4 regions of the Agrobacterium sp. NPDC090283 genome follow, and region 2 is predicted to be linked to each of the others. Evidence: predicted binding sites of a transcription regulator. Region 2 holds the regulator's gene; each other region holds the start of a gene.
What was found. The regulator PhoB, encoded in region 2, activates phosphate uptake and scavenging genes when phosphate is short. The targets are predictions, from matches to a motif close to TGTCATNNANCTGTCAT.
Positions count from the first base shown of each region.

Region 1 (5,573 bases), on a different contig from region 2:
CCGTGATCGACGGAGACCGAGATGGAGAGATCGTCCCCGGAAACATCGAAAGCCGTCCCGAGCGCTGTCGCGGTCAGCGGCCCATAGGTGACCGAAAAGGGGCGCGACGGATCGGGCATGACCTCGAAATAGGCCATGCCCGACAGGAGGTTCACCCGTCTTGCCCGCTCGCTGAAATCCACCGCGATTGCGCTGTCCGGTCCAAGCGTGACCACGCTGCCATCATCGAGGGGAATTTTTCTGATCTCGGCCGTCGACGTCAGATAATCGGCACGGGCGCGCAGCGACACATAGGGCGCCAGCACCGAACCGCCCGCCGCCGCGCCGAGACAGAGCACGCCCCCGACAAGCAGAAGACGCCGGTTAGGGTCGAAACCCTTCTGCGTGGAGCGTGCCTCCTCGGCGAGAATCTGGCCAGTCATGCCATGGATCGCGGCGACCTTCGCCCAGGCGGCCGCATGGGCCGGCCCGCGCTCGATCCAGGCACGCGCGGTTTCGATGGCGACGGGATTGCCGGGGTCGTTCTGCAGGCGAATGGCAATATCCGCAGCTTCACGAAACAGGCGCCGCTCTTCCGACACTTCGTTCATAGGGGCCTTTCAGGATTGCCGGAGATCGGACAGTGTCACAGCCTTTGATATATACGAATGAGAGGCCGCATATTTCCGGATGAAGGAAGTTTAATACGCCGGCCGGCGATTAAACGGTGATATCTGGTCAAGATGGGCGGCATTTGCCCCTAGAGGCCGTTCAGCCGGTCCTCTATATGCTCGTAGGCGTCGCGGATCAAAACCCAGGTGCGGGTGGTGGACATGCCGAGCCTCTGTGCCACCTCGCTGATTGTCAGGCCGCCCATCCGGTGCAACTGGAATGCCTCGCGCACCCGCCGCGGCAGTTCCGCAAGCGCCTGCTCCACCAGTTGCAGCCGCTGGCGGTCATAGACGATGGTTTCGGCCGATGGCGATGGGTCGATGATGGCATCGAAGGCATTTTGCGGCAGATCGACACGGCGGAGGCTGCGTTCACGGCGATAATGGTCGATGCTGAGATTGCGCGCCACCGTATAGAGATAGGATTTGGGATTATGGGAAGCCACACTCGCCGGCGGTGGTGAGGCCAACACCTTCAGGAACGCATCCTGCGCCAGATCGGATGCCGTTTCAGGATCGATGCCCCTGCTGCGCAGGGACCTGACGATGCCCTTCGCATATAGCCGGAACAATTCCTGCAGATCCCAACTCAAAAGCCTTGCCTTCCGGTAATCGACCCCCGTGCCCCCGGAAAGCGGGCGGGCCGGTATGTCGAACGATGCAGCCGTCGGTCGATTGTGTGCAATCGGTGCCGAATTCGAGAATATGCGAAGCGACGGCCTTGATAAACGGGATCGCCCCGCAGGCATGATATCATCGGCCGTGGACGTTGCCGGTATCATGCTTGCGGGGCGACAGCAAAGTAAAACAGTCGCTCTATTATAGATTAGTCTGTGACTTTCATGCGTACATATCAAATGCCGCGATGAGTGAGGCAGACTACGAGTAAAGGTTGCTATTCGGCGGGCTGCGCGACGGCCTCCGTGCCGAGGCGTCCGCGATCTCCGGAGAGGCTGCGCTGGCCGAGCGCGATGATGGCGACTGTCGAAAGGCTTGCGGCGACGGACACCCAGAAACCGTTATCCGGGCCGAAATTGTCGATCACCCAGCCGGAGACGAAGGCGCCGAGCGCCATGCCGATACCGATGCCGGTCATGACCCAGGTCACGCCTTCCGTCAGCATTGATTCAGGCACGCGGCGCTCGATCAGGCCGAATGACGTGATGAAGATCGGCGAGATCGCAACGCCGCTGAGGAAAACGGCAAAGGCGAGCAGGGCAACGCTGGTATTGGCGACGAGGAGCGGCAGCGCGGTGAGTGCAAGCACGCTGACGGCGATCAGCAACTGACGTTGCAACGGCATTTTGGGATTGAGCGCGCCGAGAATGAGGCCGACCACGAAAGAGCCGATGGCATAGACACCGATGACGAGGCTGGCGGCTTCCGGTTGGCCAAGCGCCTTGGTGATTGCGACGGCGCTTACCTCGGCCGTGGCGAAGGTCGAGCCGACGAAGATCAGGGCAAGCGTGATGATCTGGACCGGGCGCAGGGAGATGGCCGAACGCTGCGGGCGGCCGCTTTCAACAGGCCGCACCTTGGGCTCGGTCGAGCGTTGCAGAAGGAAGGCAAAGGTGCCGAGCGCCAGGAAGGCGGTGCTGATCATCATGCCGGCTTCCGGAAAGAGTGAAACGGCAAGGCCGACGGAAAGCGAGGCGCCGGAAATGTAGACGAGTTCGTCGGCGGCGGATTCAAAGGCGAAAGCGGTATTCAGCTCCGGCCGGTCGCGGAAGATTTCCGTCCAGCGGGCGCGCATCATGGCGGGAATGCTCGGCATGGCAGCGGCGAGAAAGGCGGAGAGGAACAGCGTCCAGGCGGGCCATCTCTGATTTGTCGCGATAATCAGCGCCGCAAAGGCGATGACCGAAACGATGGTCGCCGGGATGAGGACACGGCTCTGCCCCTTGCGATCCACCAGCCGGGAGATTTGCGGGGAGACGGCGGCATTGGTGAGCGCAAAGGTTGCGGAGACGGCGCCGGCCAGCCAATATTCGCCATGGGTTTGCGACAGCATGGCGACGATACCGATCGGGGCCATGGCAATGGGAAGGCGGGCAAAGAAACCAGCGGCGGAAAAACCTTTTGCTCCTGGAGCACGGAAAATTTCTCTGTATGGATTAGCCATCGGGATGCACCTTGTTCTGAGGGTGTCCACCACACACATACGTGGCGTATGTGAAATGAGATAATTGCATACGTGGCGTATGTCAACTAATATACGCGGCGTATGTGGAGAATGGAGAGAAAATGCGCAAACCTCGCAGCGAAATGATTGCCGAGACGCGGGCGAAGCTTCTGGCTGCCGGCCGCAAGGCCTTTGGCAGCATCGGTTATGCGGAAGCATCGATGGACGACTTTACCGCCGAGGCCGGTCTCACCCGCGGTGCGCTCTATCACCATTTCGGCGACAAGAAGGGCTTGCTGCTGGCCGTCGTGGCAGAGATCGACGCGGAAATGACGACGAGGCTCTGTGAGATTTCGTCCAGGGCTGCCACCCGGTGGGAGGGTTTCGTCGAGGAGAATGTGGGTTATGTCCGCATGGCCCTCGAGCCGGAGATCCAGCGGATCATGTTCCGCGACGGGCCGGCCGTGCTGGGTGACCCGTCCCGCTGGCCAAACGCCAATGGCTGCATTTCGGCTGTCGCGCGAAGCCTCGACGCGCTGAAAGAGGAGGGGACCATCGTCAATGTCGATCCGGAGGCATGCGCCCGTTTCATCAATGCGGCAAGCAGCAGTGCCGCCCAATGGATAGCGAATTCAGACGACCCCGAAACGACCTCGAAACGAGCCGTGGAAAGTTTCCGGACCCTGCTGGATGGTCTGAGGGTCAGGAAAGACTGATCCGGGTTTCACGAGGCCCGGTAAATTTCCCTTCAACGTCCGCTTTCGGGATATGGGCGTCCGCAAGTCATGCAACTGTCATATGGCGGGTCTAGGAGAGATTGTGGTTTTCACATGTCTCGCGAGGGGAATATGCGCAAAATTGTTGCCGCTTTGGTCGCTACGACCGTTCTTGCCGGCGCCGCTCAGGCTGCCGAGGTCTATCCGCTTGATCGTGCTACGATCCTGACGGGTTCGCCGTTTGATTTTAAAGTCGAGTTCGCTTCCGTCGTGAAGCCGGAAGACGTCAAGATCACCGTCAACGGCCAGGATTACAAGGCCGCTCTCGGCAAGGATGCCGAGTTCGTCGCCGAAGAAAAGAACAAGGACAAGGTTCTTGGCTCGGCCGTCATCCTGCGTGGCGTCACGCTTGCCAATGCCGGTGACTACAAGGTTGAAGTTTCGGCCGGTTCCGAAACCAAGAGCGTGACCTGGGCCGTTTATGGCACGCCCGCCCAGGCAAAGGCCAAGAACGTCATCTTCCTGATCGCCGACGGTCTTTCGGTTGCGCATCGCACCGCCGCCCGCATCATGTCCAAGGGCATGACCGAGGGCAAGGCCAATGGCCGTCTCAACATGGATGACGTGCCGCCGGTCGCCTTCATCGGCACCTCCGCCACCGACGCCGTCGCCACCGACAGCGCCAACACCATGTCGGCTTACATGACCGGTCACAAGACCGCCGTGAACGCCATCGGCGTTTATGCCGACCGCACCTCGGCCTCGCTTGACGATCCGAAGGTGGAAACGCTGGCCGAAGCGCTGCGTCGCCAGACCAAGAAGTCGATCGGCATCATCTCGACCGCCGAAGTGCAGGATGCGACGCCGGCTGCCGTCGTCGCCCACACCCGCAAGCGCGGCGACAAGGCCGAAATCAACGGCATGTTGTTCGACGTGAAGCCGGATGTTCTTCTCGGCGGCGGCTCCGCTTATTTCCTGCCGCAGGCCACCGCGGGTTCCAAGCGCAAGGACGACAAGGATTATATCGCCCTGTTCAAGGAAGCCGGCTACACGCTGGCGACCAGCAAGGCGGAACTCGCAGCGGCTTCGGGCACCAATACCGGCAAGATCCTCGGCCTGTTCCACACCGGCAACATGGATACCACGCTTGACCGCGAATTCCTGAAGAAGGGCACCACGGCCAAGTTCCCGGATCAGCCCGGTCTCGTTGAGATGACCAAGGTTGCGCTCGACAATCTCTCGAAGAACCCGGAAGGTTTCTTCCTGATGGTTGAAGCGGCCAATGTCGACAAGATGTCCCACCCGCTCGACTGGGATCGCGCCGTTGTCGATACCATCGAATTCGACAAGACCATCGGCATTGCCCGCGAATTTGCGGCGAAGAACCCCGATACGCTGATCATCGTCACCGGCGACCACACGCATGGCGTTTCCATCATCGGCACCGTTGATGACAACAAGCCCGGCACCGACATGCGCGAAAAGGTCGGCACCTATGCCGAAGCCGGTTTCCCGAACTACGAAGACAAGGACGGCGATGGCTATCCGGACAATGTCGATGTTTCGCGTCGCCTGTTCCTGAACGCCAATAACGGTCCGGACCACTACGAAACCTTCCGTCCGAAGCTCGATGGCCCCTTTGCACCGGCCATCCAGAACGAAAAGAAGGAATACATCGCCAACGAGCAGTACAAGGATGTTCCCGGTGCCGTGCTCGTCACCGGCATCATTCCGAAGAGCTCGGACAGCGGTGTCCACGCAGTGGATGACGTCGTGCTGCAGGCTGAAGGCCCCGGTGCCGAAGGCTTCCGCGGCTATATGGAACAGAGTGACGTTTACAAGGGTCTCGCTGAAGCCTTCGCACTCGGCGCCAAGCAGACCAACTAAGACCTGAACGGGGCGAGGGCGCGCCGCCATGGCGTGCCCTCGTCGTCACTTCCGGTCTTGCATTGCCGGCCCTGTCGGCTGGCGATGAAGGACCTTTCAAGAAGGAGAATGGTCATGGGCAAGCCTGATCAGGCGCGGTTCACCCGCCGCCAGACACTGGGTCTCATTGCCGGTCTGCCGCTGCTGGCCGCCGGCACG
Region 1 covers NZ_JBIVYG010000005.1:179,853-185,425, reverse strand. The annotation lists gene ACIQUH_RS10075 (FecR family protein) at 1-590, opposite strand, end outside; gene ACIQUH_RS10070 (RNA polymerase sigma factor) at 740-1,243, opposite strand; gene ACIQUH_RS10065 (MFS transporter) at 1,546-2,772, opposite strand; gene ACIQUH_RS10060 (TetR/AcrR family transcriptional regulator) at 2,895-3,488, shown strand; gene ACIQUH_RS10055 (alkaline phosphatase) at 3,621-5,375, shown strand; gene ACIQUH_RS10050 (hypothetical protein) at 5,490-5,573, shown strand, end outside.
Region 1: a site for PhoB is predicted at 3,554-3,570, ahead of ACIQUH_RS10055 (alkaline phosphatase). Genes of this name have one in related genera too.

Region 2 (5,573 bases):
TACGATCGTCATCGTCACGCACTCCATGCAGCAGGCGGCCCGTGTTTCCCAGCGCACGGCCATGTTCCATCTTGGCCATCTTGTCGAGGAAAACGAAACCGACAAGATGTTCACCAATCCCGACGACCAGCGCACGCAGGACTACATCATGGGCCGCTTCGGCTGATCCCGGCCGGCGCTTTATCGAAACCGAACAAGACTGGTGCCTCTGCCGTGCCCGCTTCCGGGCACGCGCATGCGGGCCGAGCCGGAGGACTAGACCATGACACAGACAACAACCCATTCGCATATCGTTTCCGTCTATGACGATGAATTGAAGTTTCTGACGCGCCGCATCGCGGAAATGGGCGGTCTTGCGGAACAGATGTGCGCCGACGCCGTGCGTGCGCTCGTCAATTCCGATGCCGCGCTTGCGCAGAAGGTCATTTCCGACGATACGATCCTCGACCATTCCGAGCGGGAGATCGGCGACAAGGCCATCGTCACCATCGCCAGACGCCAGCCGATGGCGGCCGATCTTCGCGAGATCATCGGCACCCTGCGTATCGCCGGCGACCTCGAGCGCGTCGGTGATCTCGGTAAGAACACCGCCAAGCGCGTCATCGCGGTTGCCGGAACCGGCGTGCCGCGCAAGCTCGCCCGCGGCATCGAGCATCTGTCGGAGCTGGCACTGGTGCAGCTCAAGGAAGTCCTTGACGTCTATTCCACACGTTCCGCCGAGAAGGCCAATGCCATCCGCGAGCGCGACGAAGAAATCGACGCCATGTATACGTCGCTCTTCCGCGAGCTTCTGACCTACATGATGGAAGATCCGCGCAACATCACCACCTGCACGCATCTTCTTTTCTGCGCCAAGAACATCGAGCGTATCGGCGACCACGCCACCAATATCGCCGAGACGATCTATTACATGACCACCGGCAGCCAGCCGGAGGGCGAGCGTCCGAAGGACGACAGTTCCAACACGCTCGGTTCGGTGACCGAGTAACAGACAAGCAGCGGCTTGCGGAGTTAGCATATGGTGCCCAAGATTGCAGTTGTGGAAGACGAGGAAGCGCTGAGCGTCCTGCTTCGTTACAATCTCGAGGCTGAGGGATATGACGTCGACACGATACCCCGTGGCGACGAGGCGGAAATCAGGCTGCAGGAGCGTATTCCGGATCTTCTCATCCTGGACTGGATGTTGCCCGGCGTTTCCGGCATCGAACTGTGCCGGCGGCTTAGAATGCGGCCGGAAACCGAACGCCTGCCCATCATCATGCTGACGGCGCGCGGCGAGGAAAGCGAACGGGTTCGTGGCCTTGCCACCGGTGCCGACGATTATGTCGTCAAGCCGTTCTCGACGCCGGAACTCATGGCCCGCGTCAAGGCCATGCTGCGCCGGGCTCGTCCCGAGGTTCTGTCTTCGGTGCTGAAATGCGGTGATATCGAACTGGATCGCGAGACCCATCGCGTTCACCGCAAAAGCCGCGAAGTGCGCCTCGGTCCGACGGAGTTCCGGCTGCTGGAATTCCTGATGACCTCTCCGGGCCGGGTATTCTCCCGCTCGCAATTGCTGGACGGCGTCTGGGGCCACGATATCTATGTGGATGAGCGTACCGTCGACGTGCATGTCGGGCGTCTGCGCAAGGCGCTCAATTTTTCGCATATGCAGGATGTCATCCGCACCGTGCGCGGCGCCGGATATTCGATGGAAGCCTGAGCAAAACCGAAACCGATGGTTTCACTTAGGATAATTCCCCAAAAATCAGAAGGCCCGGGACCGGAATGGTGTCGGGCCTTTCGATTTTGAGCCTTCCGCAAATGCGGCACCCCTGTCATTCTTGAGGGTGATGGACGTCCGCTGAAATCCGGATTGCGCAGTGAAGCCTCTCAGGAGGAAGGATGCGGCACGCCGCCGACGAATTCAGAGCATTTGCAGTAAGGGACGCGTCGCGGTTTGCGTCCGCAGATTGCGCAAGAACAAGGATTGGAGCGCCTCTTAAACAATGCGTGCTGCAAGGCGGAGCCGCCTTGAATTTCGCCATAAAAAAACGGGCCCGAAGGCCCGTAGTTTTTGAGTGTCGAATGCGTGCCGCAACACTCAAGCCTTGCGACGCTCGCTTACCGGCTGGTAGGCGAGCTTTGCATGGAACTTGCAATAGGGCGAAGATTCCAGTGCTTCACAACCGCAGAAATGGAAATCGTCTTTCAAGGGGTCGCCAACCGGCCACTTGCAGGTGCGTTCCGTCAGTTCCGTCAGCGTCAGGCGACGGGAAATTGGCGTAACGACGTTCTTGGAAGGAACGTATTCGAGAACTTCGGCGGTCTCGATATCGATCTCCTCGTGCAGCGCCGTTGCCGCGTTGGAGCGGTTCAAGGCCCGCGCGGGGGCTGCGCTGACGCGGTTTGCGAAATTCGTCGCGCGTGGGGCGGGGGCGGCAGCGCGCTTGGGCGCGGAACGCGCCGAAGTGACCGGGCCGCCGGCCTTCACGCGGCCAGGCAGGTTAAGGCGATGGACCTTGCCGATCACGGCATTGCGGCTGACGCCGCCCAGCTGCGCCGCTATCTGGCTGGCGCTAAGCCCCTCGGACCACAATTTCTTGAGTTTTTCGACCCGCTCGTCTGTCCAGTTCATGCCGCTTCTCCGCTCGTCGCGTATAATGTCGGCAGAATCCCTCTCCGTCTCGCGGGCGTGCCGCGAGCGTGGTTTCCGCCGGATTTTTGGTGACTAGTTCCGCCGCAATGCAGTCTAGTAATTAGCGATTAACCTAGTGCCAGCCTGACTCCGTGGCAAGAGTCGCGGGAATCATCTGGAATCGATTTTCCGGTTTTCCCCAACTTGCTGGCGAGTTGAGTCTGAAAGGCAACACCTTGGGCCTCGCCGTCCGCCTCCTACTAGTGCTTGAGAAGCCCGGGAAACGCGGACTTTTGTTGACATCGGCAGGCGAAGTGACAATAGTGCCCCTGCCGCCGCGAGGCGGCATTTTTGATTTTCAGGCAAGGGATAACCCCGAAAGCCTATTGACAACCGTCTGACAGCGCATCCGCGCAAGGAGTGATACAGCCATGGCCGAAGCCGCCGCGCCATTGTTCGATACGTTTGCAAGAGCCCCCCTGCGCTTCGAGCGAGGCGAGGGCGTCTGGCTGTTCACGGAAAGCGGCGAACGATATCTGGATTTTGCAGCCGGTGTCGCGGTCAACTCGCTGGGCCACGCCCATCCGCACCTCGTGGAAGCGATCAAGACCCAGGCCGAGAAGGTCTGGCACGTTTCGAACCTTTATGAAGTACCGGGCCAGGAAAAGCTTGCAAAGCGCCTGACGGAAGCGACATTCGCGGACAAGGTCTTCTTCACCAATTCCGGCGCGGAAGCGCTGGAATGCGCGATCAAGACCGCGCGCCGTTATCATTATTCCAAGGGACATCCGGAAAAGTTCCGGATTATCACCTTCGAAGGCGCCTTTCATGGCCGTACGCTGGCGACGATCGCCGCCGGTGGTCAGCAGAAATATCTCGAAGGTTTCGGTCCCAAGGTCGAGGGTTTCGACCAGGTGCCCTTCGGTGATGTCGATGCGCTGAAGGCCGCGATCACGGCTGAGACGGCCGCGCTTCTGATCGAGCCCATTCAGGGCGAAGGCGGCATTCGCGCGCCCAGCAAGGAATTTCTGCAGCTGCTGCGGTCGCTCTGCGACGAGCATGGCATGCTGCTGATTTTCGATGAGGTGCAGACCGGTGTCGGCCGCACGGGCAAGCTCTTCGCCTATGAGCAGACGGGTGTTGCGCCCGATATCATGGCGGTTGCCAAGGGTATTGGCGGCGGTTTCCCGCTCGGCGCGTGCCTTGCGACGGCGGATGCCGCTTCCGGCATGACGGCAGGCGTGCATGGCACCACCTATGGCGGCAACCCGCTGGCCATGGCTGTTGGCAATGCGGTGCTCGATGTCGTCCTCTCCGAGGGCTTTCTGGAAAAGGTTCGTGATGTCGCGCTGGTCTTCCGCCAGGGCCTTGCCTCGCTGAAGGATCGTTATCCTGATGTCATCGAGGAAATTCGCGGCGAAGGCCTGCTTCTCGGCATCAAGGCCAAGGTTCCATCGGGCGAACTGCTGCAGGCCATGCGCACCGAGCATCTGCTGGGCGTGCCGGCGGGCGATAACGTCATCCGTCTTCTGCCGCCGCTCGTCACCACGGCGGAAGAGGCCCGCGAGGGTCTGGCACGCGTGGAAGCGGCCGCCGCCTCCCTGACAGCGAAACAGGCGAAAATCGCCTGAGGAAACAATAAAGGGCGGGCCTCTTCCCCGAGGCTCGCGAGCATGGGACAGTTTGAAATGGCTTCACCTAAACATTTTCTCGACCTGTCGGCCGTCAGCTCGCAGGACCTGCGGGCAATTCTCGACGATGCCCGGGCGCGCAAGGCCGCCACCAAGGCCGGAACGGCGGAAAAGCCGCTTGCCGGCAAGATGCTGGCAATGATCTTCGAAAAACCTTCGACCCGCACCCGCGTCTCCTTCGATGTCGGCATGCGCCAGCTCGGTGGCGAGACGCTTTTCCTCTCTGGTACTGAAATGCAGCTCGGTCGCGCCGAGACGATCGGCGATACGGCCAAGGTCCTGTCGCGTTATGTCGACGCCATCATGATCCGCACGACGGATCATTCGCGCCTGCTGGAGCTTGCCGAACATGCGACGGTGCCGGTCATCAACGCCCTGACGGATGACACGCATCCCTGCCAGATCATGGCTGACATCATGACCTTCGAGGAACATCGCGGCCCCGTCAAAGGCAAGACCATTGCCTGGACGGGTGACGGCAACAACGTCCTGCATTCCTTCGTGGAAGGCTCAGCCCGTTTCGGTTACCGCATGACGATGGCCGTGCCGATGGGCTCCGAACCCCATGACAAGTTCCTGAACTGGGCGCGCAACAATGGCGGCGAGATCATGCTGTGCCATGATGCCGACAAGGCCGTTGCGGGTGCGGACTGCGTCGTCACCGATACCTGGGTGTCCATGAACCAGGAACACAAGGCGCGCGGCCACAACATCTTCCAGCCCTATCAGGTGAATGAAACCCTGATGGCGAAGGCGGAAAAAGACGCGCTGTTCATGCATTGCCTGCCGGCGCACCGCGGGGAGGAAGTGACGGATGCCGTGATCGACGGTCCGCAATCCGTGGTCTTCGACGAGGCGGAAAACCGCCTCCACGCGCAGAAGTCCATCATCGCATGGTGCATGGGCGTCCTCTGACCAGGATCCCCCGGTCTGATACGCGTCAGGCCGGGTGCTTGAACTTGGCGGCATAGATTACCATCTGTGGGACTTCGAAGAGGCTCGTCGGTTTTGCTGGCGGGCCATCGTCACGATTTGCACGTTTTTCCCCGGAAGCGGTTTCTCTTCCCGGGTCTCTGTGCGACAAGCGGAAAAAGCACATTTTAAAAGCCGGACTTTTGGACGGTAGCGGCGCCACGGCTGCGCCAGGGAGTATGACATGGCAGATGTAACGGTTGAACTGGACGATCTCGATTTTGCTGGCGACGACAAGGTTGTGCCCTTTCAGGTCGAAGGTCTGGATGTGCGCGGCCGCGCCGTACAGGTGG
Region 2 covers NZ_JBIVYG010000034.1:5,429-11,001, reverse strand. The annotation lists gene pstB (phosphate ABC transporter ATP-binding protein PstB) at 1-166, shown strand, start outside; gene phoU (phosphate signaling complex protein PhoU) at 263-988, shown strand; gene phoB (phosphate regulon transcriptional regulator PhoB) at 1,019-1,702, shown strand; gene ACIQUH_RS27195 (GcrA family cell cycle regulator) at 2,084-2,617, opposite strand; gene ACIQUH_RS27190 (aspartate aminotransferase family protein) at 3,049-4,248, shown strand; gene argF (ornithine carbamoyltransferase) at 4,306-5,223, shown strand; gene ACIQUH_RS27180 (Hsp33 family molecular chaperone) at 5,465-5,573, shown strand, end outside.

Region 3 (5,573 bases), on a different contig from region 2:
CAGAATGGCAAATTGCGAACCATCGAGTTTCCGCGTATCAAGGGCGGAAAGCATTTCGACCTCTCTGCAAAATGGTTTACCGAAGTGATGGAACACGTCGGTCAGCCGTTCACAGCGGCCTGATTTTACGATAGTCTAAAATAAGACGGCGACAGGGAGGGCAAGGAGGAAGAGAATGTCTGGACAGGCCTGGCTGATTTTCTGTGCAGCATGTGCCGTTGTGTTCGCACTCCCCTCTCCCCTTGTATTCTCTGTCGCCTCCTATGCCGCCATTCGCGGCAAAAAGACGGTCTTCGCCTCCGTTATCGGCGGCGCGCTCGGCATCGTCACGGCCATGACGATTTCCGCCATTCCGGTGGCCGGCCTCGTCTGGCTGCCGCAATCCTTCGTGGAAATCGTGCAATGGGCCGGTATCGGCTGGCTGATGCTGTTCCTCCTGTGGACCTTCGCCACCCCCGCCGCCCAGGCGGCCAATGCCGACAATGACAATCTGCCGGGCAAATCCTGGAGCGGTATCTTCCGTGATTGTTACGCCATTGCCGCCCTGCGCCCGCGCTACTTCGCTTTCTTTCTCGCACTGCTGCCGCAATTCGTGTCAACCTCCGGCAATGCAATTGAAACGCTTGCCATGGCGCAGGCCGCCATCCTGCTTCTGGCGCTTGTGATTTTAACCGCGCAGGCGCTGTTTGCCGGTTCGACTCTGGCGCTGGTGCGCCGCATGTCGGGCGATAAAAAAATCCGGCCGAAATACCGCACCCACTTCATTTCCGGCCGCGCCGTCAGCGCCGGATACAGGCGCATCGCGGCCTGAAAAACCGTCCGAAAGCCGGGGAGAAACGTCCCGGCTTGCCGCTATCCTTACAATAGGTTAATGAAGGCTCGACGGGACACTGCCTGCTTCGCTCGACGCGGGGGTATCGAAAGACAGGCATAACGAAGGCGGCAACATGCGAAATTCGGGAAAATTCCGCGGAAGAAGTGCACTTCTTCTGTCTTCCACCGTGGGTCTGGCACTGGCATTGAGCGCATGCACCAGCGTCGAATATACCGCGAAGGAAGGGCCGGACGGCCCGAAGATTGCAACAATCAATCCCGCTGCCACGCCTGCGCAAACATCGGCGCAGCCGGCAACGGCCGAAGCCGCAGCGGGCGCGACCCCGGCAGCAGCGGCAGTGCAGACCGCCGAAACCGCAACCTCTTCCCAGCCTGCAGCACTTCCCACCGCCGTCGCCGTCAAGGGCGGACGCGTGGCTCTGCCGCCGGCTTCTGAAATTGCCGCAGCCGCCGCCATCGCCGCCCAGATGCAGCCGCAGCAGAACGAAGTCGCTCAGGCAAGCGTGACGACATCTGCACCGACAACGGCCGCAGCCCTTGCGCCGACGAGCGCCACTCCAGCGGCGACAGCCATCGAAACGGCGGATCTGGCGGCAAGACCGGCCGCCCACAATGCCGCAGCCGATCTGCCGCAGGTGGTTGCCGTCAAGGGCAGCTTCCCGCCGGCACCGCCGCCGCCCGGCTCGCCCTCCATCGGCACCGAACTGACGGCCGAACGGAAAGTCATTCCGCTGCCGAAGCCGGACAGCACGGTTCTCGCCTATGCCGCCGGCCCGACCAATGCCGCGCTTGCCGCCATCCGTCAGAACGAATCAATGACGGCGCCGCTCAATTCTGCGCCGGCCGGACGCGAAAAGCTGAGCGGGCTGATTACCAAATACGCCACCATGTATGACGTGCCGGAAGATCTGGTTCACCGCGTGGTGCAGCGTGAAAGCCGCTATAATCCCGGTGCCTATAGCAGCGGCAATTTCGGCCTGATGCAGATCCGGCACGCCACCGCCCGCTCGATGGGCTTCGATGGCCCCGCCTCCGGCCTGTTCGATGCCGAAACCAATCTCAAATATGCCGTCAAATATCTGCGCGGCGCATGGGTTGTGGCGGGCAACGACCGCGATAACGCGGTCCGGCTTTATGCTCGTGGTTATTATTACGACGCCAAGCGCAAGGGCATGTTGCACGTTCTGCGCAAGTGATGGCCTCCGGCTCTGTTATGCGAGTGCAACCACGCGGCTTTTCTTAAGCCGCCGGGTGTTTTCATTTCGTCATGCTGATTGGACAGCGCCGGCCGGTTTTCCACCGTCTTCCCTATTCCCCGCCTTTGCCCACAGCCCCTGTCATCAAATTGTAGTGTCACGGCTGTAGACGCCTCTCAATCGACTGAGAGGTGAACATATGACGAGTGCGGCACCCAAGACCGGCTTCAGCAAGAACACGAAACTGAAGTCCGCATTGCTCCAGCACAAGGCACTCTCCAAAAGCGGTCTGTCCGAGCGGTTCTTCGGCGTCCTCTTTTCCGGCCTCGTCTATCCGCAGATATGGGAAGACCCGGAAATCGACATGGAAGCGATGGAGCTTGGCGAGGGCCACCGCATCGTCACCATAGGTTCGGGCGGCTGCAACATGCTGGCCTATCTCTCCCGCAACCCCGCCAGCATCGATGTGGTTGACCTCAACCCGCATCACATCGCGCTGAACAAGCTGAAGCTCGCCGCCTTCCGCCATCTGCCGGCGCACCAGGATGTGGTGCGGCACTTTGGCCGCGCCAACACCCGCAGCAACAGCCACGGTTACGACCGCTTCATCGCCGAGCATCTCGACGCGACGACAAAGGCCTATTGGTCGAAGCGCACCCTTTCCGGCCGCCGCCGCATCTCGGTGTTCGACAGGAACATCTATCGCACCGGCCTGCTCGGCCGCTTCATCGGCGCCGGCCATCTCATGGCCCGGCTGCATGGCGTGAAGCTCACCGAAATGGCCAAGACCCGCACCTTGGACGAACAGCGCCAGTTTTTCGACAGCAAGGTTGCTCCCCTTTTCGACAAGCCGGTGGTGCGCTGGCTGACGAAGCGCAAAAGCTCGCTCTTCGGCCTCGGCATTCCACCGCGCCAATATGACGAGCTGGCGAGCCTTTCCGCCAATGGCACGGTTGCCTCCGTGCTCAAGGAGCGCTTGGAAAAGCTCGCCTGCAACTTCCCGCTCAGCGACAATTATTTCGCCTGGCAGGCCTTCGCGCGCCGTTATCCCGAGCCGCATGAGGGCGCGCTGCCCGCCTATCTCAAGCCGGAATATTACGAGACGATCCGCAACAATACGGCGCGCGTCGCCGTACACCACGCCACCTATACCGAGCTTCTTTCCCGCAAGCCGGCAAGCGCCGTCGACCGCTATATCCTCCTCGATGCGCAGGACTGGATGACGGACACGCAGCTCAACGAATTGTGGTCGCAGATCAGCCGCACCGCCGCTTCGGGCGCGCGCGTCATCTTCCGCACCGCAGCCGAAAAGAGCGTCATCGAAGGCCGGCTTTCTCCTGATATCCGCAACCAGTGGGTCTATCTCGAAGAGCGCTCCAACGAGCTCAACGCCATGGACCGCTCCGCCATTTATGGCGGCTTCCATATTTACCAGAGGGCTATGGCATGAAAACCATCGGCGAGAATGTGGGCCTTGCAGATAGCGCGCATGCGAGCCTGATGGACCGCATGTATCGCCACCAGCGGCATATCTACGATATCACCCGCAAATATTACCTTCTCGGCCGCGACAGGACCATTTCCGGCCTCGACGTGCCGAAGGGCGGCACGCTGCTGGAGGTGGGCTGCGGCACCGGCCGCAACCTGCTGCTCGCCAGCCGCAAGTTTCCGGACGCGAAGCTTTTCGGCCTCGACATCTCCGCCGAAATGTTGCTGACCGCGTCCGAGAATTTTTCCGGCAAGGCGGAGCGCCCCATTCTGCGTGTGGCCGATGCCACCGCTTTTCGCGCTTCAGAATTCGGCCAGCCCGACGGCTTCGACCGCGTCATGATCCCCTACGCGCTGTCGATGATACCGGACTGGGAAAAGGCGATCGAACAGGCGCTCACGGCGCTGAAACCCGGCGGCTCCTTGCATATCGTCGATTTCGGTCAGCAGGAACAATTGCCGAAGTGGTTCCGCACCCTTCTGCAAGCCTGGCTCACGCGTTTTCACGTCACGCCCCGCGCCAATCTCCGTTATGTTCTGGCCAATATGGCCGGCCGTTTTGACGGCAATCTCGAATTCGAGGAAATTGCCCGGGGTTATGCATGGCGGGCGATCATCACTCTTCCGGTCGTTGAAGCGCAGCAGCCGAAAATCCACCGCATATTGGCCGACGCCTGATTCCCGAAGGCTTGCGCATCGCACCTGGCCGCAAGGGGTGTCGCTTTCAGGGTTGCTGCTGGGTCAGATTTCTGCAGTAAAACCGCAAATCGCTTCAAATCCAGCGACTTGCGAGGTGCAAAAAGCACGTTGCCCCTTGCCATATCACTTTGTTTACCATGTTATGCGCAAATCGGGAGATACGGTACGCCCATTCGCGGCCGTGGGATGGTCAACATTTTCATCAGGGTTCCAATGCGGCTGCGTTTATCGGCACTACTCACGGCTATGCTGTTGATCGGCGGCTGCACCTCCACGAGTTACGACCTGCTTGAAACCGCATCCGTTTCCAAACCGAAATTTTCCGATACCGATCCCCAGGATTTCGGTATGAACAACCCGCACCGCCACGAAGTGCACGGCATCGACGTGTCCAAATGGAATGGCGATGTCGACTGGCAGACCGTGCGCAAGTCGGGCGTGTCCTTCGTCTTCATCAAGGCGACGGAGGGGTCGGACCGCATCGATCCGAAATTCGGCGATCATTGGCGCAGCGCGGCGGCGGCAGATGTTCTGCACGCGCCTTACCACTTCTATTATTTCTGCTCGACGGCAGACGCCCAGGCCGACTGGTTCATTCGCAACGTGCCGAAGGAAGCCGTCACCCTGCCGCCGGTTCTCGACGTGGAGTGGAACCCCGCCTCCCCCACCTGCAAGACACGTCCCGCACCCGGCATCGTTCGCGCCGAGATGCAGCGTTTCCTCGACCGCATCGAGGCGCATTACGGCAAACGCCCGATCATCTATACCTCGGTCGATTTCCACCGCGACAATCTCGTCGGCCAGTTCAAGAACTATCATTTCTGGGTGCGCTCGGTTGCCGCGCATCCGACCAAGATCTACGAAGACCGGCAATGGGCCTTCTGGCAATATACGGCAACCGGTGTCGTGCCCGGCGTGAACGGCCCGACCGATATCAACGTCTTTGCCGGCAGCGAGAAAAACTGGCGCAAATGGGTCGCTTCCGCCAAATAAACACGGCCAAGAAGCAACACATTCAAAAAAACCGCGTTCTCACCTATCGCCAGACCGCGAGACCCGTTTTTTTGTCGCAAACATATGGGTAAAGCGGGCCTTACAACCCATTGAGGAAATTCCCATGTCCACCTTCCGGTCGCGCAGCATCGTTTTTGCCGCCGCTTTGTCGCTTCTTTCCACCGGCTCCGCTTTCGCCACGCCGCCCGTGGCCTCGCCTGACGATCCCAAGCAGGTTGCCTGCGGCGGTGATCTCGGCGCATTTCTCGAAGGCGTAAAAGCCGACGCCCTCGCCAAGGGCATTCCGGCCGATGCAATCCAGAAGGCGCTTGCCGGCGCACAGATCGACCCTAAGGTGCTCTC
Region 3 covers NZ_JBIVYG010000003.1:238,257-243,829, reverse strand. The annotation lists gene ACIQUH_RS06660 (pyrophosphate--fructose-6-phosphate 1-phosphotransferase) at 1-123, shown strand, start outside; gene ACIQUH_RS06655 (LysE family translocator) at 176-811, shown strand; gene ACIQUH_RS06650 (transglycosylase SLT domain-containing protein) at 948-2,030, shown strand; gene ACIQUH_RS06645 (DUF3419 family protein) at 2,230-3,480, shown strand; gene ACIQUH_RS06640 (class I SAM-dependent methyltransferase) at 3,477-4,196, shown strand; gene ACIQUH_RS06635 (GH25 family lysozyme) at 4,431-5,210, shown strand; gene ACIQUH_RS06630 (lytic murein transglycosylase) at 5,335-5,573, shown strand, end outside.
Region 3: a site for PhoB is predicted at 2,170-2,186, ahead of ACIQUH_RS06645 (DUF3419 family protein). Genes of this name have one in related genera too.

Region 4 (5,573 bases), on a different contig from region 2:
CAGGAAAAATCGCACCTGAAAAGACCGGAATCAGGTGTCGGAATCGGCAAAAAATCGAGTTGCGCGCACAGCGTGTCGATCTGTTTTTGGAGAGACATTTCAGAAGAGAGAAATGGCGCGAGTGACGGGGCTCGAACCCGCGACCTCCGGCGTGACAGGCCGGCACTCTAACCGACTGAGCTACACCCGCGCACCACAGACATTCATCTGCGTTGTCCGAGGGACAGGATGGCGCGAGTGACGGGGCTCGAACCCGCGACCTCCGGCGTGACAGGCCGGCACTCTAACCGACTGAGCTACACCCGCATCTCCTGACGACAGGAGCTTGTCCCGCCGCTCGAACCAGCCTCGGCTGTTCGATGAGCGGCTAACTACGGCGTTCGTGCGGGGGTGTCAAGCAGGTTTCACGACAAAAGAATAAGCTTCTTCATTTTGATCGGGAAAAACCGGAAGGCCCGTGAACGCGATTGCTGCAAACACCCTGTTTTTCGGGCTTTTCCCAACGAAAACAAAAAACTTGTCCACAGCCGCGGGCTTCCGTAACGGGATTTACCCATGGCCATCAAGGCGTCCTCGGATCTTGCTTCAGGCAAAAAGCCCGCAGTTCCCGGCTTTTTGCCCCCGGCCCCCGATGAGGGAAAAACCTCTCGGCAAAAAAAACAAAAAAACTTCACAAAAGCCCTTGCGGTTTTTTTCCGATCCGAATACATCACGGCCACCGACGCGGCGGACATGATCCGCAAGACGCGAAGGGCGATTAGCTCAGTTGGTAGAGCGCCTCGTTTACACCGAGGATGTCGGGAGTTCGAGTCTCTCATCGCCCACCATTTTCCAGATCATCCAAATTTCTGCGCAGCTAGACCAATCATTGTTTGGGTCGCGTTTTCATTCGTCGTAAATTTTCCGCATCAAGAATCATCGCCTGCCCTCGCCAATAGGGCTTATTCGGAGCCGGGTTCGGCTTCTCGACAGGCGGAATCGCCTTTTTTTCCGATTACCTCTATGCCAAATCGGCACTGCTGCTCCACATTCAGACAGCCCGGCCGGGATGCCTGTGCCACCCTGCAACATACCGAAAAATAAGCAGATTCAGACTTTTTAAAGGGATTTCAGGCACTATTTTCAAGCCGTTTCATGATGAGCGGTAGAAATAATGGATGAAACCATGATCGACGCGTTTGTAACACTCGCGCTTATTGCGCTGCCTGTTTATATTTTTTTTCGCTGGGTCCAGCAGGACTCGGAAAAAGACAATACTCCTAAAAGCAAGAATTCCATGGGGCGGTGATCTTTCGCGATCTGGTCCGCAGCTTTTCCCTGGATGCCCCTCGCACAAAACCCTCGATACCCCGATAGCGAAACGGTCATGCCGGCTTTAACGGCTTGCATTGCGAAGCATCGCGCAAAATCGCCACCCCCGCATCAGGGTTGCTTCCGCCGCACAAAAAAGCCGGGCTATGCCCGGCTTTTCTCATTTGCGGCGCCATTCGGCACGATCAGTTGATTGCCTTCATATCAACCTTGAAGAACAGCGTCTCACCGGAAGAATCGTCCACGCCGTCATTGTCAGTCACGGCATAGGCCGTTCCGGCCTTGTCGAAGGTGAAGCCTTCCAGCTTGTCGACGACATAACCGTTGGTCTGGGCCTTCAGGTCCGGCAGGAAGTCATGGGCCTCCTGCTTGGCCACCAGCGGCAGTTCGCCACCGATCTTGCCTGGCTTCAGGTCGGCGATCGCCACGCGGTAGAGCTTCTTGATCTTGGCCTTGTCGCCGATCTGGTTATCGCGTTCGACGATATAGACATAGTCGCCTTGCGCGGTGATTTCAGAAAGGCCGATCCAGCCTGCCTCGGTCTTGTCGAGCGGGTAACGCACGGCGCCCCATTCCTTGGACTTCGGATTATAGGAGACGAGCTTGACGAAGCCCTTCTCGTCCGTACCCCATTCGCGCTGCACGGCCATCCACAGCGTCGCATCGTCGCCCTTGCCAACCATGGTCACGCCTTCGAAACCGAAGCGGGTGTCGCCGGCAAGCAGTTCCTTCGGCAGCGCGATCTCGGCTTTGATTTCACCCTTGGCATTGACGTTGTAGAGCGCGTGCGGGACGAGCTTGGCGCTGTCGCCTTCCGAGGCCAGCCAGAAGCCGCCCTTGCCGTCCAGCGTGATACCTTCGATATCGAGTTTCTGGGCGGCGATACCATCACGCTTGACGCGCAGCACGCTGGTGATGGTTGCGGGCTTCTTTGTTGCGTCGATGGTGTAGATTGACGGCTGGTTGCCATAAACCGAGTCGGAAACGGCATAAAGAATGCCGGGCTTCTCGGCATCGCCGACCAGGCCCGAAAGAGCGCCCCAGCCGATCGGTGCACCGTCGACAGTTGCGGAAACCAGCTGCGGATAGGCCGCTTCGCCTTCAGCGCGCTCATAGATCATGACATGCGAGCGAACGCCGCCGTCTTCGATCAGATCGACCTCGTTGGCCGTGGCAAGGAGGTTGCGCGACGGGATGGCGACAGCACCCTCCGGCGAAACGCCCGAGGGCAGGAGCTGCGTCAGTTCCGGCTCCTTGCCGGTGTCCTTGTAGACGGCAACGACCGAGGCACGCTCGGACAGGACGAAGAAATATTTCTGATCGCCGAATGTCGCGGCTTCCAGACCCTCGGGCTCGATGCCCTTGGCTTTGGAGCGCTTTTCCGGATAGTGGCCGATGGCCGCAACGGCCTTTTCCAGCGAGGCGCCGGATTCATAAACAAGCTTGCCGGTCTTGTCGAAGATGGTGAAGCCGCGCGAACCGCCCTGCCAATCACCTTCATTGGCGATGACGATACGGTCATTGTCCAGCCACTTCACGGCATCAGGCTCGCGCTTGCGGCCTTCCTGCTTGTCGGTGAATTTCAGCTGGCCGTCCGACTTCGTGTCGATACCTTCGAGATCGACCTTGCCGGCCGAGAAATGCGTCTTCACCGTGCCGGTCTTGCCGTCGAGAATGACGATATGGTTGTTTTCCTGCAGCGTCAGCGCGATTTCGCCATTGGCGTTGATCGAAACGAATTCCGGCTCCGGATCTTCCGGGGCGATTTCGGCAAGACCGGTCAGCTCGATCTTCTTCAGCGTCGCACAATCGGCAACGCCGTTCTTCAGACCGACCGTTACCAGATAACCGGCGGGCATCTGCGGCAGAGCGCCTTCGTTTACCTCTTCATCGCGCTCGTTTTCGATTGCGATGGCGGCAAAGGTCTTGTCCGGAGAGACGGCAACCGAATCGGGCTGGCCGCCGAGATCGCAGCTTGCCTCGATCTTCTTGGTGGCGATATCGACCGTTACCAGCTTGCCGGACGGCTTGGCGCGGTTTTCAGACGTGTTGACACCGGCGAGAACCTTGACGCCGGCAACGGCAACCGACGTCGGCTCGCCTTCGAGCAGCAACGCACCGCCTGCCTTCGGGGCCTTGGCGTCGGTGATGTCGATGAAGCCGATGCCGCCAAGCGGGCTGTCCGAATAGATCAGAGTTTTGCCGTCTTCGCTGGCGGTGACAATTTCAGCCGACGTGACGGACTTGGCGTCCTTGTCCGCGGGCAGGTTTTTCGCCACCGGGAAAGATGCGATGCGGTTGAAAACCGGCTCGGCAGCGGCCGGAAAAGCTGCGGATGTGAGCAGCGCAGCAGTCAAAGCCATATGAGAAAATCGGAACGCCATTGTAATCCCCCTTGGGTCCAGAAATACCCCATGGCTTCTGCGTCAAAGACATGACAGTGGGATGACATTTCCTTGCGGGTGAATCAAAAAGCCCGGCCGTGAAGGCCGGGCTTTTGTGTTGATGCGCACATTCCGCATATCGAAACGCCGTGTGTCCGGATGGAAGCTACACAGGCGCGCATCGATGCCTTCAATCCACACCATTCCGGCTGAGAAACCGGGCCATCCGAAAGATTTCCGAAAGGCCTGACCGTCTTTGTGCCTGTGCTGGTGTCAGCGCGTCAAAACATGCTTCCTCGTGAACCTGAAAAGCCGCCCGCCCGCCGCCGGGCGTTGCGGCTTTCCGGAAACCTTACGAGTTGACGGCGTCCTTCAGGCCCTTGCCTGCGGAAAACTTCGGTACGTTGCGAGCCGGGATATCGACTTCAGCACCCGTGGAAGGGTTACGACCCTTGGAGGCTTCACGACGGCTAACGGAGAAGCTGCCGAAGCCAGCGAGACGGATGTCGCCACCGCTCTTCAGTTCGTTCTGTACGGTTTCGAATACGGCATCAACAGCGGAAGCAGCATCTGCCTTCGTGAGACCAGCCTTTTCGGCAACAGCAGAGACGAGCTCGTTCTTGTTCATGTTTCCACCCCTTTCAATGGTTTGAAACGACTAGGAATTAAGCCGGCGCAGAATACGTTCGCATCCGCGCACAGCAACTCAAAAGCGCTGGAATCGCCTGAAAAACAAGGGGTCTGCGTTTTTTTTCACAAAAAAGGCCGACATTTCTGCCGGCCTTCCACATATTCGTGCCAATTTGGCATCAGTTGCGCCAAGCTGAAGGGCGCGTGCACCCTCTGACACCTAACGCATTGATTCTATGCATGCCCGTCGCGAAAGGCGATTCCCGCCCCTCGCGACGATATCATCCATCAATGTGCGATGGTCTGGCTGCCGTCGTCGACGCCTTCGACCGTTGCGATCACCGGCGTCTCGATGCTGCCGTCCCACTCGATGGGCTCCGGCTGGCGGATGAGCGCGTGCTTGATAACCTCGCCCATGCGCGAAACCGGGATGATTTCCATCTCGTTCTTCACATTATCCGGAATCTCCGCCAGATCCTTGGCGTTTTCTTCCGGGATCAGCACCTTCTTGATGCCGCCGCGAAGAGCCGCAAGCAGCTTTTCCTTCAGGCCGCCGATCGGCAGCACGCGACCACGCAGCGTGATCTCGCCCGTCATCGCCACATCCTTCGAAACCGGAATGCCGGTCATGATGGAGACGATGGCGGTGGCCATGGCAACACCTGCGGACGGCCCGTCCTTCGGGGTTGCCCCTTCCGGAACGTGGACGTGAATGTCGCTCTTGTCGAAGCGCGGCGGTTCGATGCCGAAATCCACGGCGCGCGAGCGGACGTAAGATGCCGCTGCGGAAATGGATTCCTTCATCACTTCCTTGAGGTTGCCGGTAACCGTCATGCGGCCCTTGCCTGGCATCATCACGCCTTCGATGGTGAGCAGCTCACCGCCGACTTCCGTCCAGGCAAGACCCGTGACGACACCGACCTGATCCTCGCGCTCGGCCTCGCCGTGGCGGAACCGCGGAACGCCCAGATAATCCGGAACGTTGGCAGCGGTGACTTCCACGGACTTGACCTTGCCCTTGATGATCTCGGTGACAGCCTTTCGCGCCAGCTTCATCAGCTCGCGTTCGAAGCTGCGTACGCCCGCCTCGCGGGTGTACTGCTGGATCACGACCATCAGAGCGTCATCGGTAACCGAGAACTCTTCCGGGCGCAGGGCATGTTCCTTGATCGCCTTCGGCAACAGGTGACGCTTGGCGATTTCGCGCTTTTCGTCTTCCGTGTAACCGGCAATGCGGATCACTTCCAT
Region 4 covers NZ_JBIVYG010000001.1:399,722-405,294, reverse strand. The annotation lists tRNA gene ACIQUH_RS02040 (tRNA-Asp) at 114-190, opposite strand; tRNA gene ACIQUH_RS02035 (tRNA-Asp) at 230-306, opposite strand; tRNA gene ACIQUH_RS02030 (tRNA-Val) at 752-827, shown strand; gene ACIQUH_RS02025 (esterase-like activity of phytase family protein) at 1,497-3,695, opposite strand; gene hupB (DNA-binding protein HupB) at 4,048-4,323, opposite strand; gene lon (endopeptidase La) at 4,614-5,573, opposite strand, start outside.
Region 4: a site for PhoB is predicted at 3,746-3,762, ahead of ACIQUH_RS02025 (esterase-like activity of phytase family protein). Genes of this name have one in related genera too.